3 regions of the Pseudoalteromonas porphyrae genome follow, and region 3 is predicted to be linked to each of the others. Evidence: predicted binding sites of a transcription regulator. Region 3 holds the regulator's gene; each other region holds the start of a gene.
The links. Region 3 encodes ArgR, which controls arginine synthesis, uptake and breakdown. Its sites were predicted from a motif close to ANTGAATANNTATTCANT; they were not measured.
Positions count from the first base shown of each region.

Region 1: a site for ArgR is predicted at 3,367-3,384, ahead of argC (N-acetyl-gamma-glutamyl-phosphate reductase). Genes of this name have one in related genera too.
Region 2: a site for ArgR is predicted at 2,887-2,904, ahead of ADS77_RS18310 (arginase family protein). Genes of this name have one in related genera too.

Region 1 covers NZ_LHPH01000018.1:50,687-55,609, reverse strand. The annotation lists gene ADS77_RS14880 (argininosuccinate synthase) at 1-514, opposite strand, end outside; gene ADS77_RS14875 (ornithine carbamoyltransferase) at 525-1,445, opposite strand; gene argB (acetylglutamate kinase) at 1,454-2,215, opposite strand; gene argC (N-acetyl-gamma-glutamyl-phosphate reductase) at 2,222-3,226, opposite strand; gene argE (acetylornithine deacetylase) at 3,441-4,589, shown strand; gene panP (pyridoxal-dependent aspartate 1-decarboxylase PanP) at 4,638-4,923, opposite strand, start outside.
Region 2 covers NZ_LHPH01000027.1:17,749-22,671, forward strand. The annotation lists gene ADS77_RS18290 (tetratricopeptide repeat protein) at 1-131, opposite strand, end outside; gene ADS77_RS18295 (hypothetical protein) at 380-757, shown strand; gene cdd (cytidine deaminase) at 807-1,742, shown strand; gene udp (uridine phosphorylase) at 1,739-2,494, opposite strand; gene ADS77_RS18310 (arginase family protein) at 2,926-4,035, shown strand; gene ADS77_RS18315 (substrate-binding periplasmic protein) at 4,159-4,848, shown strand.
Region 3 covers NZ_LHPH01000012.1:90,328-95,250, forward strand. The annotation lists gene ispB (octaprenyl diphosphate synthase) at 1-512, shown strand, start outside; gene mdh (malate dehydrogenase) at 597-1,532, opposite strand; gene argR (transcriptional regulator ArgR) at 1,750-2,217, shown strand; gene ADS77_RS11805 (Dyp-type peroxidase) at 2,214-3,113, opposite strand; gene ADS77_RS11810 (ABC transporter ATP-binding protein) at 3,177-4,226, opposite strand; gene ADS77_RS11815 (ABC transporter permease) at 4,227-4,923, opposite strand, start outside.

The sequences.
Region 1 (4,923 bases), on a different contig from region 3:
ACGCTGAACATGGAATATTACGCTCAGCTAAGTAATCTAATAACGACTCACGGCTTGATAAATCCCACTCACGCCATGGCGCAATTACTTGAAGATCAGGAGCAAGCGCGGCAAAACACGATTCAAAACGCACTTGGTCGTTACCTTTACCAGTACAACCATGAGAAAGTGCATCGGCACCTACTTTACGAGCAATTTCAACCTGCGCTTTTGCAATAATAGGACGTGCCATTGACGTACCTAATAAATAAGTACCTTCGTAGATTGAGCCAGTTTTAAGCGTTGGGTAGATGTAATCGCTAACCATTTCATCTTTTAAGTCAACAACATAACATTCAGATGCACCAGAAGCGATCGCTTTTGCTTCAACACCTTCAAGCTCTTCTGCGCCTTGACCTACATCGGCCACAAACGCAATGACTTCACAGCCGTAGTTCTCTTTTAACCATGGCACAATGGCCGACGTATCTAAACCACCAGAATAGGCTAATACAACTTTTTTAATAGAACGCATTGGTGATACCTTACACAAAATTTGGATTTAATAATGAAACAAGCAACGCGTTTTGCGCATGCATACGATTTTCTGCTTGTTGTATAATTTTTGACGCCGGACCATCCATTACTTCTGAAGTAATTTCAAACTCACGGTGTGCAGGCTGGCAATGCAGTACAGTGTCAGCCCCTGTTAGTTCAAGTAACGCCTTGTTTAATTGATACGGCATGTACTTTTCTTTTACTTGATCAAGTGGCGTTTCATCACCCATTGATACCCATGTATCTGCATACACAGCGTTAGCACCTACAGCCGCTTCAACACGGTCACTGACCATCACTGATGCACCATTCATTGCTGCAATTTGTTCTGCTTGCTTTAAAATTTGCGAATCCGGTGAGCTGCCTTTAGGGCATACAGCAACGAAATCAGTACCTAAAGTAGCTGCAAGCAACATTAGTGAATGAGTTACGTTGTTACCTTCACCTAAATAAGCCAATTTTAGTTGGCTTACATCACCATACACTTCTTGCAGTGTTAAAAAGTCAGCAAGTGCTTGGCATGGGTGATATAAATCACACAAGCTATTAACCACAGGAACGCTCGAGAACTCAGCAAGTGTAGTTAACGTTTTATGTTGATATACCCGTGCCACGATGCCGTCTGCCCAACTGGCGATATTCAAAGCAAAATCTTTCACTGATTCACGTGCGCCCATGGCACCATTTTGCGAATCAAGATACACCGCATGACCACCTAACTTATTAATACCAATATCAAATGATAAACGCGTACGTAAGCTCGGCTTTTCAAATAAAGTAACCACGGATTTACCCTCTAGGGCTTGACTAAAATCAGCAGGATTCGCTTTAATTTTTTGCGCAAGATTAAGTAACTTAAGTGCGCCTTGTTGGTCTAGTTCAAGACCCGATAAAAAATGATTAAACATATAAAAACCTATGGTGTAATTTTTGTTCCGACGTGCTCACCGGCAAGTAGAGCGACTAAATTTTCTGGCTTTTGCCAGCTCGAAATATACACTCCGCGTCGTAAGTGCTGGGCAGCAAGAAGGCTGGTCTTTACTTTGACCTCCATCCCACCCCAAATTACTCCATCTGTAATCAGAGTATTGATCTGATTTGTGTCAAGTTGATGTAACGGCTGTTTATTTGCATCAAGCACTGCCTCTACATCAGTCATAAAAATAATTTCTGCATTAAGTTCTTTTGCAATTGCCGCAGCAGCTTCATCGGCATTTACGTTATACCAAAGGCCATCATCACCAAAGCCAATAGAGCTCACCAGCGGTAAGCGTCCGAGCTTTAACAACTCAGGGAGCACGCTTTGCTCACCACTTTCACAATTACCCACTTGACCAAGCGCTTTTAATTTTTGTGACGAAATAATGCCCGCTTCGTATAAACTAAGTCCGACCGGTTTATGACCTGCAATAATTGCTTGGCTCATTAATTGTTTATTCGCACAGCCTGCCAATGCCCCTACAATATAAGGCATTTGCTCTTTCGGACTGATGCGTAAGCCTTGATGTTTCGCACTGGCAAACCCCGCCTCGCTCAACCAATTATCTACCAGTGAGCCACCGCCATGAACGATGACAAATTGCGCTTGAGTTTGCGATGCCAGCGCCTCAAATAACGCTTTTGCCGCGTCTTCTGTATTGAGTACTGCACCACCGAGTTTAATGACCCATGTTTGCATTACTAATTACCCTTTTAAACCAGTGCTATGAGGTATCCCCATCGCTAAATTAATACATTGTAGTGCTTGCCCAGCAGCACCTTTTAATAAGTTATCAATGGCTGCCATTACAATCAGTTGGCACCCTTGTTGTTGCCAAGCAATATCCACAAACGGCTGCTTAGCCACCCCTTTAATTGATGGTATTTTACGACCCAGTAATCGGATCAGTGGCTCATCAACAAGCACTTGGTAGGCTTGCGTAACTTGCTCTGACGTTACATCTGCTTTTAGTTGTACATAAATGGTTTCTAAAATACCGCGTGGAAAATTACCTAAATGCGGTGTAAATAACACTTTATGACCTAAATGTTGTTCAATTTCAGGGCTGTGCCTGTGATTAAATAATCCGTATGGCGCTAATGACACTTCACAAAAATGCGTGCCCACACTGGCTTTACGCCCTGCACCTGTAACACCTGATACGGCATTAATAATAATAGTTTGATCAGCTAATAAACCGGCTTGTTGTAATGGCTTTAACGCGTTTAATGCAGCTGTTGGATAACAACCCGCCACAGCCACAAGCTTTGCTTTTGCAATTGCTTCGCTATTCCACTCAACTAATCCGTATGCCGCTTCACTCAATAACTCTGTATGCTGATGTTCAAAGCCATAATAGGTTTGATAATCTTCATTGCTGCTTAAACGATAGCCACCGGATAAATCAAATACTTTTTTGCCCATGCTTAAAAAACGTGGCGCTAAATCAACACTCACTTTATGATCAGTACATAAACAAACAAAGTCAGCCGTATTGTCAATATCGCTAAACGCACTTTCGCTCAGCGGTAATAAAGGAGAATCTAGTAAACCTAGATGCTCAGGGTACAAGTCACTTAATAATTTACCTTTATCTAAGCTTTGCTCAGATACATAGCAACCAGCTAAGGTTAATTGTGGGTGTTTTGCGACTAAACTGGCTAATTCTGCGCCGCTATAACCACTTGCGCCAATAATCACTACTTTCATTCGTTACTCTTTTTGGTTTTTATTACTACATTTATGTTCAAATCGGGTTTAACAGTGCATAAACACACTATTTTAGGAATGAAACTGGGTTATCGTCGTTTTATATTCATTGCATCGCTTTAATATATTTATGCTTAAAAAGTGAATTGATATTCATCATAAATACTTTTATATTGTTATGCAATTAGATTGAATACTTATTTTGGATTTTTTTATGTCATTACCGTCTTTTTTATCTATGTATCAGCAATTGATCGCTGCGCCTTCAATTAGTGCTATGGATGAGTCATTGTCTATGAGTAATAAAGGGGTGATTGATTTATTAGCCACTTGGTGTACAAGCCTTGGATTTGAATGTGAAATAACAGAATTGTCGGGCGCTAAAGGTCGTTTTAATTTACTCGCAAAACGAGGCCAAGGGGATGGCGGTTTAATGCTTGCTGGTCATACTGATACCGTGCCATTTGATGATAGCCGCTGGAACTACAATCCGTTTAAATTAAGTGAGCACGATAATAAATTATATGGATTAGGAAGCATTGATATGAAAGGTTTTTTTGCTTTTGTATTGCACGCTATCAATGAACTAGATAAAGGCGCACAAACACAGCCAATTTTGATTTTAGCCACCGCCGATGAAGAAACGACCATGGCCGGCGCGCAACAAATTTGTAAGCACTCAAATTTAAAGCCCGCCCGCTGTATTATTGGTGAACCTACTGATATGACGCCTGTTTTCACGCATAAAGGGCATATGAGCAGTGCTATTAGAGTAGTGGGTCGTTCAGGTCACAGTTCTGATCCTGAGCGCGGCTTAAACGCCATTGAAGTAATGCATAAAGTGATTGCAAAATTATTAGTTTTAAAAGAAGAATTAAAGAATAAGTATGCAGTTGAGCATTTTGTTATTCCTTACCCTACTTTAAACTTAGGCCATATCCACGGTGGCGATAATGCAAACCGTATCTGTGGCTGCTGCGAAATGCACATTGATATGCGCCCATTGCCAGGTTTAAGCGTACAAGAATTGCAAATGATGCTGCTAAAAATGGCCGCTGAAATAAACAATCAATACCCAGATTCAGTGAGTGTGGTCGATATGCACGAGCCAATTCCCGCTTTCACCGGCAGCACTGATTCGGCATTGGTTAAACTGGCAGAAAAAATATCTGGCGAGAAAGCGGTCGCAGTTAATTACTGTACTGAAGCACCGTTTATTCAGCAATTAGGCTGTGAAACCATTGTTATGGGGCCAGGCTCTATTAATCAAGCTCATCAGCCGGATGAGTTTTTAGCGATGGAAAAAATAAAACCATCGCAAACTATTATTAGTGAAATGATTAAAGCGAGTTGCTTTAGCTAATGTACAAAGCATTAATGGTGTTAATTACATAACTAACACCATTAATTATTACTTCATATACTTAGATAAGTATTTTTTAAAGACAGGATCTGTTTTAGCCAGTTCTTTTTGCTCAGCCAAAATATCTTTTAAGATACTCTGTGATGTAAGTGGGTTAGCAAGTACCACTCTAAATACCACGGTAGGTTGATGATCATACTGAGCTGGTGTTAAACGTGTACGCGAAACGAATGAGCGCCCAGCTTCTCGTTGACGTTTTTGCATACTGGCGGTAAAACGATTTAGTGAGGCAAAAATATCTAGCCGTGTTTGCTCGTCTGCTTCTGCTATTTTT
Region 2 (4,923 bases), on a different contig from region 3:
GTGGGGTTTTTTGCGTAACTGGCGCGAAGATCCACGCGTAATTCTTCAAACGATCTATTAGTGTAGGACTGAGCGAAAGCAGATACAGAACTTAGGCTATATAAAATGACAAGTAACACAACACGAAGCATATAACTTCCTTTTAACTGCATGAGTGACGATATAAAATATTCTTTAATTATAAGTGAAAAAGTAGCTCAGTTGTGTATGATTTTTACCTTTTTTGTAGTCTTTGCTAATACTTTAATCTGTTTCTATCGAATGGACTGACCAGTTAGGATGATAATGATTGACGGCGGCGAAGAAAAAACTACAATGACTCACCTCCTTGAATGAGAGTTTATCTTATTCTCTTTTACTTAACTGACAGAGCCGTTTAATGTCTAATGTTTCTACTTGTATTACTTATGATGCGTCGACATCATTAATAATGATGACATTACGAGGGACTGCAAATGCACAGGATGTGATTACTTTTTATCAAATAGCTGAACAATATATTGGCATCTATAAATGTAATAAATTATTGGTAGATGTATCTGAATTAAAACACGATTTTCCTGCAAGTGACTTACTTAGCATTATGCCTGCGATTTCGAGCTGGCTTAAACACTGTTTTATAGCTCGCATTGTTAGTTTTGATGGTTTTATGCATGATTTATTTTTGCAAAAAGCGAAACGTTTTGAAATAACGGCTGAGAATTTTGAGTGTTTTCGTAGTGCAAAGCACTGGCTTGAAAATCAGCCTAGCAATTAGGCCTGTAACATTTTACACTGTGTAGCCATTAAATAAGAATAAATTGTTTATGACTGCATCAACGTCTTCTGTATTAAAAGATTCATTAAATAAAACCACATTTTCATTTGATGAATCGCAGCGCACAGCATTGTTCAATCAAGTTAAAACACAGCATGGATTGCTGTTTGCTGCTGACATTAAAGCGCTTTGCGCTCAATATACAATTACACATGATGAGCTTTTACGTGCATGTTTGCCGGTAGCCTCATTGTTTGCTGTAGCACCGATTTCTCACTTTTTGGTTGGTGCTGTTGTTGTTGGTATTGATTGTGATGATGCTATAAATTTTTACTTTGGTGCTAATGTTGAATTCGCCAAACAACCATTGAGCTTGGTGGTACATGCCGAGCAATCGGCGATAAACAACGCATGGCTTAAAGGTGCACAAACAATTGTGCAAATAGCAATAAGTGATGCACCTTGTGGCTATTGTCGTCAGTTTATGAATGAGCTTGCCGATGCAGAAAAGTTTGATATTTTGTTACCTGATCAGCAATTTAAATTAAACCAATTATTACCACATGCATTTGGTCCAAAAGATTTAGGTAATAATTACAGCCTATTTAATCCAGCCCCACAAACGCAGACTTTTGAGGCTAACGCTGATATTGATACTGCGCTTACTAAGCTTGCTTTAACAGCTTATGTCCCTTATACGGCTAATTACAGCGCTGTGAAAATTACAACGTTTGATAATGGCTGCTTCTATGGCTGTTATGCTGAAAATGCAGCCTATAGCCCAAGTTTAGCACCACTACAAAGTGCAATTAGCCAGTTGCATTTAGCGGGCTTAAGTATGAATGACACAACAGTGAAAAGTATTGAGTTGCTACAAACTAAGGGAGTGGAAAATCAGTTACACGTAAGTGAATCAGTACTGGCAAGTTATAGTAACTTACCAGCGTTGATTGCATATAGTTTAGCGCTTATAAAGACCTGTTAAGCAAGAAGTATTTTTGCAGCCTCGATAACCACGGCGACTGATTTCTTCTCGATTTCGCCGTGATCAACATTTGGTATTTCCTGGCGAGTACGGTTCACTAATACACCAGCGACACAAGCTGCTTTTAAACCAAGTGCTGCACACATAGTAAATAAGGTTGCTGATTCCATTTCATAATTCATTACACCTAGTTTTTGCCATTCTTCACAACTACCTTGAAATGCTTTTGGCACATAACCAGAATACGTATCGTAACGTTCTTGGCCTGGGTAAAAGGTATCGCTTGATGCTGTAATACCAATGTGAAAATCAATTTCTAAATTGCCACAGGCATTAACCATTGCTTGAGTTGCAAAAAAATCAGATACAGCAGGGTAGCTAAGAGGAGCAAAGTGTTGACTGGCACCATCTAAACGCACAGATGCTTGGCTAATTAATATGTCCCCTTCATTTATATGTGGTTGGATCGCGCCAGTTGTCCCTATACGCAAGAATGTACCTACACCTAGTTGGGCCAGTTCTTCAACTGCAATAGATGTTGAAGGTCCACCAATACCTGTGGAACAAATTACCACTGAATGGCCATTTAATTGCCCTAAATAAACATGGAACTCACGAGTTTGAGCAAGGCATGTGGGGTTTTCAAGGAACGTTGAAATACGTGCTGCGCGATCTGGATCGCCAGGAACGATTGCTAATGTTGCGCCTTGAAGATCATCGCGAGAGAGTCCTAAGTGAAATACCTTTTCCATAACGGGGCCTTATTATTACTTTTGTTGATAACGTAAGTGGTAACGTTAACTTACAGAGTTATAGTCAATTTAGCATAATTACTACAATACCGAGCACTGTACAGGACGGATGTCCGTTTTATAAAATAATGCTTTATTCAGTGCATTTGAATATTCAAGCACTTAACAATATTGTGATAAACCAGCGGTTGTTGACTTGTATTAGCAGACACTATATCTATCTTAATTAGTACTAAATTTTAATTTATCCGGTGTATGAAAATTTATATAACATATTGTTATATAAATGGTTAATTATTTCTATTGTTTGGTCTATACAAAACAGTCAGCCTTAAATTTGACCATTCAAAAACAAGATGAATCTTTTATTATATTTATTTTCTGCAGCGCCTTTTGCATAACTACGCAAAAATACCAAGTAAGGAATCGTGATGAGCACACAATGGCACACATTTAAAAGTAAAGTTGAACACTGTTTATGTCCACCGGGTGATGGTGTATTTACGGTCAATACAGCACAAGAAAGAAAAGCAGCACTGCGTAATAAATTGTATGGCCAAACTGATAATGTTGATGTGCTATGGCGTGACTCGTTAATTAATCTACCAGAAAGTGAGCATAAGGCAGTTATGCTTGGAATTAGTTCAGATTGTGGTGGTGGGATTTTGCGTGGAGCAAATTGGGGACCATTGTTTTTGCGTTCAGCATTAATTGATCAGCAGCCTCAAGCTAAATCATTCGATTTAGGTGATGTGCGTGTGATCCCACATTTATTGCATGATAAGTACCTAAATGAAGCGACTATTAGTAACTGTCAAAAGGCATTATACGATAACCCAAGCAGTGAATATTATGTCAGCCCATTGTCAATCACTGAAGATGTGTGCGATAGCTTTTACGCAACCTTTACTGATAAAGGAATTTTTGGCATCGGTGGCGATCATTCAATTAGTTACCCGTTAACAAAAGCGTATTTAAAAGCAAAACGCGCGCAAGGTAAACGCACCGCTATTATTCATTTTGATGCCCACACAGATTTACTCGTTGAACGTTTAGGCATTGATTTATGTTTTGGTTCATGGTGTACGCATATTTTAGAATTTTTACCAGCGCCGCATCACCTTATCCAATTTGGTATTCGTTCAAGTGGTAAACCAAAGGAACACTGGGAATCAACGTTTGGTGTTAAACAGCATTGGGCACATGAAATTATTGAACGTGGCGCGCAGGCAATTGCAGCGGATGCGATTGCACAGCTAAAAGCAGATAACGTTGATGAGCTTTATGTTAGTTTTGATATTGATGCGCTAGATGAAGAATTTGCTTCAGCGACGGGCACACCAGAAGGCAATGGCTTAACGCCACAACATGCCCTTGATATTTTAGTCGCACTGGCGGATGAATTTCCAATTACAGGTGCTGATATGATGGAGATTGCCCCATTTACAGACAGTTCATTAGTTGGTCAATCAAGCTCAGACACAACGCTTAGGGAAGGTGCTAAAATCTCAGCATTTTTAATTAATGCAATGAATCGTTAAGTTTTATTCGGTACGCATTAAAAAACAGACCCTTTGTGGTCTGTTTTTATTCACATACCCGTAATTTGCCGCTATATTCAACTTATATAAAAGAATGATATAAAAAAAATCTGTGGGGCAACAGTGGCTAAATGGTGTTATTTTTTATTTATAATTATTAGTAATCAATGCGTAGCTAAATTACATGTAGTTACGGAAAACTTCCCGCCTGCCCAATACCTAGATGAAAACGATCGTTTAGTGGGATATGTTGCCGATAAAGTACGCTTAGTACTTGATCAAGCAAAGATTGATTACACACTTTCAGTTAATAATTGGAGTACCGTATTTAATACAGCCTTAAGAGACCCCCAAACATGTATTTTCTCAGTCGTTCGTTCATCAGAACGAGAAAACAAGCTTTTTTGGGTCGCTGAAATAGCTGAATTAAAAACATATTTGTATGCACTTGATTCAAAAAATATTACGATCACTGAGCTCAATGACGCAAAAAAAATGAATGTCGCAGTACTAAAAGATAACTACAGTCATCAATATTTGCGTTCACAAGGCTTTGAAGATGGAAAAAACTTGATGCTGATTAATAGCTTCGATAACATATTTAAAATTATAAAAAACCGTAAAAGTAGTATTGATTTGGTTGTATTGCCGGAGCAACGTGTTCGTTATGAAGAATCAATAAATCACGTTGCTACATCATTAAAATCTGTTTATCGTTTAAACGTAGAACAACCGCCTTTATACTTTGCGTGTAATAAAAACTTAGACCCTTCAATTAAATCAAAATTGCTTAGTGCCTTTTCGCACTATTGATAAATATGATGCTGCACTACTTTGCGTACATGTCTATTTTATAGAGTACTGCCAGATTTTTAGTTTACCTCACTT
Region 3 (4,923 bases):
ATGACCCTGACACCACTGAAGACAGTTATATGCAGGTTATTTACTCTAAGACAGCTAAGTTATTCGAAGCTGCTACAGGGCTTGCTGCAGTCATTACTGAACAAAATGAAAAAACACTTAAAGCACTCAATTTATACGGGATGCATTTAGGTACTGCTTTTCAATTGGTTGATGATGTACTTGATTACAATGCAGATGCAGATCAGTTAGGTAAAAACATTGGTGATGATTTAGCTGAAGGTAAACCAACCCTGCCACTTATCTATGCTATGCAACAAGGTAATGCTGAACAGGTTCAGCTAATTCGTGATGCAATTGAGCACAGTAATGGTATGGAGCACTTAGACGCAATACTCAATACGCTAAATGAAACAAATGCACTCGAGTTCACCATGAATAAAGCAAACGAAGAAGCAGATAAAGCCATTGCTTGTTTATCCGTGTTAGCTGATTCGCCTTATAAAGAAGCCTTAGTTAGCCTAGCCCGTATTGCTGTTGATCGTAGTCACTAAAATTAACGATTTGATTTCGAGCACAAAAAAGCCTGCAATTGCAGGCTTTTTTATTACCGCCAATAGCTGGCGATATAAGCAAGGTTAAGCGTTGATGAAATCAACACCTTCTTGGATGTCTTTTTTCAGCGTATCAAGCATATCGTTTTTAGCTTGTAGCTCAAACGCGCTTAGTTCGCCGTAAGAAAGAATCTCTTCTACGCCATTTTTACCTAAACGTACTGGATGAGCGAAGTATTCTGCATCGCCATTTTCAACTGCAACGTATGCATAATCTACAACGTCTTCACCTTGTAGGCCTTTAACTAAAGACATACAAAAACGTGCTGCAGCAGCACCCATTGATAATGTAGCAGAACCACCGCCAGCTTTAGCATTTACTACTTCAGTACCTGCATTTTGGATACGTGGAGTAAGTGCTGCAACTTCTTCATCAGTAAAGCTAACACCTTCAACTTGAGATAAAAGAGGAAGAATAGTTGTGCCTGAGTGACCACCAATTACTGGTACTTTCACAGTTGCAACATCAACACCTTTAAGCTCAGCTACGAACGCTTCAGAACGGATCACATCTAAAGTAGTGATACCGAAAACACGCTTAGCATCGTAAGTACCTGCTTTTTTGAAAACTTCAGCAACAATTGGCACAGTGCCATTTACTGGGTTTGTAATAATACCCACAAGTGCGGTAGGACAATTAGCAACAATGCCTTCTGCTAATGTTTTGATGATACCCGCATTTACGTTGAATAAATCAGCACGGTCCATACCAGGCTTACGTGGCATACCCGCAGGGATAAGCACGATATCACAACCCGTTAACGCTTGGTCAAGTGCGTCAGCACCAAAACCAGCAACTTTAACATCTGTTGGGATGTGAGAAAGGTCAACAGCAACACCAGGAACAACTGGAGCAACATCATAAAGTGATAATTCAGAACCAGCTGGTAAACCTGTTTTTAATAATAAAGACAACGCTTGGCCGATACCGCCTGCAGCACCTAATACAGCAACTTTCATTGGAATTCTCCGTAATTTGAGATAGGGAAATATTTGTGGCTCTAAAGATAATGAAATTAATGCCTAAAGACAAATTTATCCTGCTTATTTTGCATATAATTTCGACCATAGTTGTAAACTTTCTTGTTTACAAAGCGCATACGACAAACAACTACTGCATAAATATTCATTTTTGTGTAGAATTTAGCTCATCAAATAACAAGAGCAGAACAGCAACATGCAACCACATGATAAACAAGAAGCACTGGTGAAAGCCTTTAAATCACTTTTAAAAGAAGAGAATTTTGGTTCTCAAGGCGAAATCGTAGACGCTCTAAAAGAGCAAGGTTTTGATAATATCAGCCAGAGTAAAGTATCGCGCATGTTGAGTAAATTTGGCGCCGTACGCACACGCAATGCAAAACAAGAGATGGTATATTGCCTACCCGCTGAAATGGGTGTACCTACAGCAAAAAGCCCATTGCGCCAATTAGTGATTGATATTATGCATAATGAGATGATGATCATTATTCGCACCAGCCCAGGTGCTGCACAATTAATTGCTCGCTTACTCGATTCATTAGGTAAAGCAGATGGTGTTTTGGGTACAATTGCCGGAGACGACACTATTTTTATTGCCCCAGCTAAAATTTCAGAAATTGATGTAACCCTTGAGCGTGTTCGTCTTTTATTTGATACGGTTTAAAGCTGCTTTAAAAAGTTAATTGACGGGGCAAAGAATGCCGACCCCATATCAGCTTGTGTAAAATCAAGCCAATGGTCATAGCATTCGCCCTGCCCTAAGCGGCTACGTAACACCTGCTCAAACACCGAGCCAAATGCGCCGCAGCTTATTGCTAATACACCTTGCTCATTTACATCACCGTAAGGCATGCTTTGATTGAGAAGCAACGCTTGGCCTTGCTCGTCTTTAAGTTCAGTTCGTACTGCATGACTGGTTTGTAACGGTGGTATGATCAGCGTGTTATCTAATCGCGTACGCCCCATTATTTGCTCTTGTTCATGTAATGATAGATGCTGCCATACACTCAAATCATGCTTATAACGCTGCACATGGATATAACTACCTTGATCTTCAAAGTGCCCCGGCCTGCTAACTAAAGCCGTGATTCGCTTTTGACGACCATGGGGGGTATCCCCCCCGAGTATAAAACCATTAAAGTCGCGCCCATCTAAAAAGCGAAAATTACGTACTTGCTCAACAAGCTCAACATCAGGGGCAAACAATTTAAGTATTTGTAATGCGAACAAATGGTTTACGTCTTCTCTATCTGAACGAATTTGTACAAATAAATCGAACGGCTGTGCCCCCATAACATGATCATTATGCGTAATATTAGGAAAGCTTTGTAGTTGGCTTGGAATGAACTCAGGTAAAACATGTGGCCAATACTGCGCGCCTACAGCCACAAGGCTTGAGAGCATAGATTCTGAAAATTGATCAGCGAACTCGTCTTGAATCACACTGACTCGCTTTAGTTTTTTACGCAATGACTCGTCATGACCATCAAATACATTAAAAAATAAATGCAAACCGTGTAGGTTTGCCTCAGCACAAATCCCCGATTGCGCTTGCGCCATGGTATTTCCTTAACTCAAAGTCTCATACACGGCGCTTTTGCTTTAAAATAAAAAGTCACTACTCTAACTAGCGAAAAAGTTTACCGTGTGCGGTTTTATTTTTATTGTAACCTGATCATTCTCTTTAAATGACTGGTCTAATTGAGCTGCAACTTCTATTTCTTGCTGTGCAATCATCACTTTATAAACATAATGGGAGCCAATAAAGCGACTATTGATAATAGTTACTGTATTAATACCCTCCTCACCTATTGAAACCGCGGTTAATAAAAGGTGATGTGGGCGAATATATATCTGACCTAGTTGAGCCTGAGAACCTCGTGCAGCAAATGATTCAACACGCCCGTATGCAGTATTATATTCAGTTGCCGTTAATGCTTCTGCGTCCAAGTATATGCCTTGACCTAGAAACTCTGCAACCACCTTTGAACTCGGAGAGCTAAAAAGTTGCTCAGCGGTGCCCTGTTGAGCAATTTTTCCGCGATGCATCACCGCCAAAGTGTCAGAGAATGCAAATGCTTCCTCTTTTGAGTGTGTAACAAATACTGCAGACACGCGCTGCGCTTTAATAATACGACGGATATCAGCAATTAATTCAAATCGTACTTGGGTATCAATATTTGAAAATGGTTCATCTAATAATAATAAACTAGGTTTATAAGCGAGTGCCCTCGCAATCGCGACTCGCTGCTGCTGGCCGCCAGACAATTGGTGTGGAAAACGTTTAGCACAACCAATTAAATGCACCAATTCAAGCATTTCATCAACACGTTGCTGCTTTTGTGCTTTTGGCATTTTAGCTAACCCAAATGCAATATTATCAGCCACTGTTAAATGTGGGAACAATGCATAATCTTGAAACATCATACCGATATTACGATACTCTGGCGCCAAAAATAACTGCTCATCACTTACCAACTTACCATCAATAAAGACTTTACCTTGCTTGGCTTCTATTAACCCTGCTATTGCTTTTAATGTCGTGGTCTTTCCACAACCACTTGCACCAAGCAAACAAACGATCTCATCTTTGGCGACAGTTAAATCTAGATTTTCAATCACTGCGGTGCCGTTATACTGATACGATAAATTATCTAAGACTAAACTGCTCATTTAACTACGTTGCTCCATTGAGCGATTAACAAAATACAAAGGAATTAACCCTACTACGACTATCGATAACGCTGAAATAGAGGCCAACTCTAATTGCTCATCACTAACGTATTGGAATACATGTGTTGCTAATGTTTCAAAATTAAAAGGCCTTAATAATAAAGCGGCTGGTAACTCTTTCATGCATTCAATAAATACTAGTAACCCTGCGGTTAAAATACCACGACGTAACAACGGTATATGTACCTTGCGCAAAGTTTTACCTTGGCTTTGCCCCATGGATTGACTCGCCATATCAAGCGATGGGCTAATGCGCATAAAACTGGATTCTATTGCACCATGGGCAATGGCATAAAAGCGTACAACGTATGCAAATATAATTGCAAACAAAGTGCCACTTAATAACAGTCCTGGCACAAATCCAAGCGGCTCTAACCACGCATTTAATTTATCATCTAATAAAGTTAGGGGTAATAGTACTGCAATTGCAAGTACGGTACCTGGTAAAGCATACCCGGTACTCGCTAAGCGCCCAGGTATTAACGGGTACTGTTGCTTCGCTATTCGCTGATAAAAAACCACTAACAAACTCAAGCCGATGGTAATGATGCTAACAATAGCTGCCACCTTAAAGCTCTGCCATGCATAAAGGAAAAACTGATCACTCCATGCTTGTTCAGCATACGAAATGGCATAA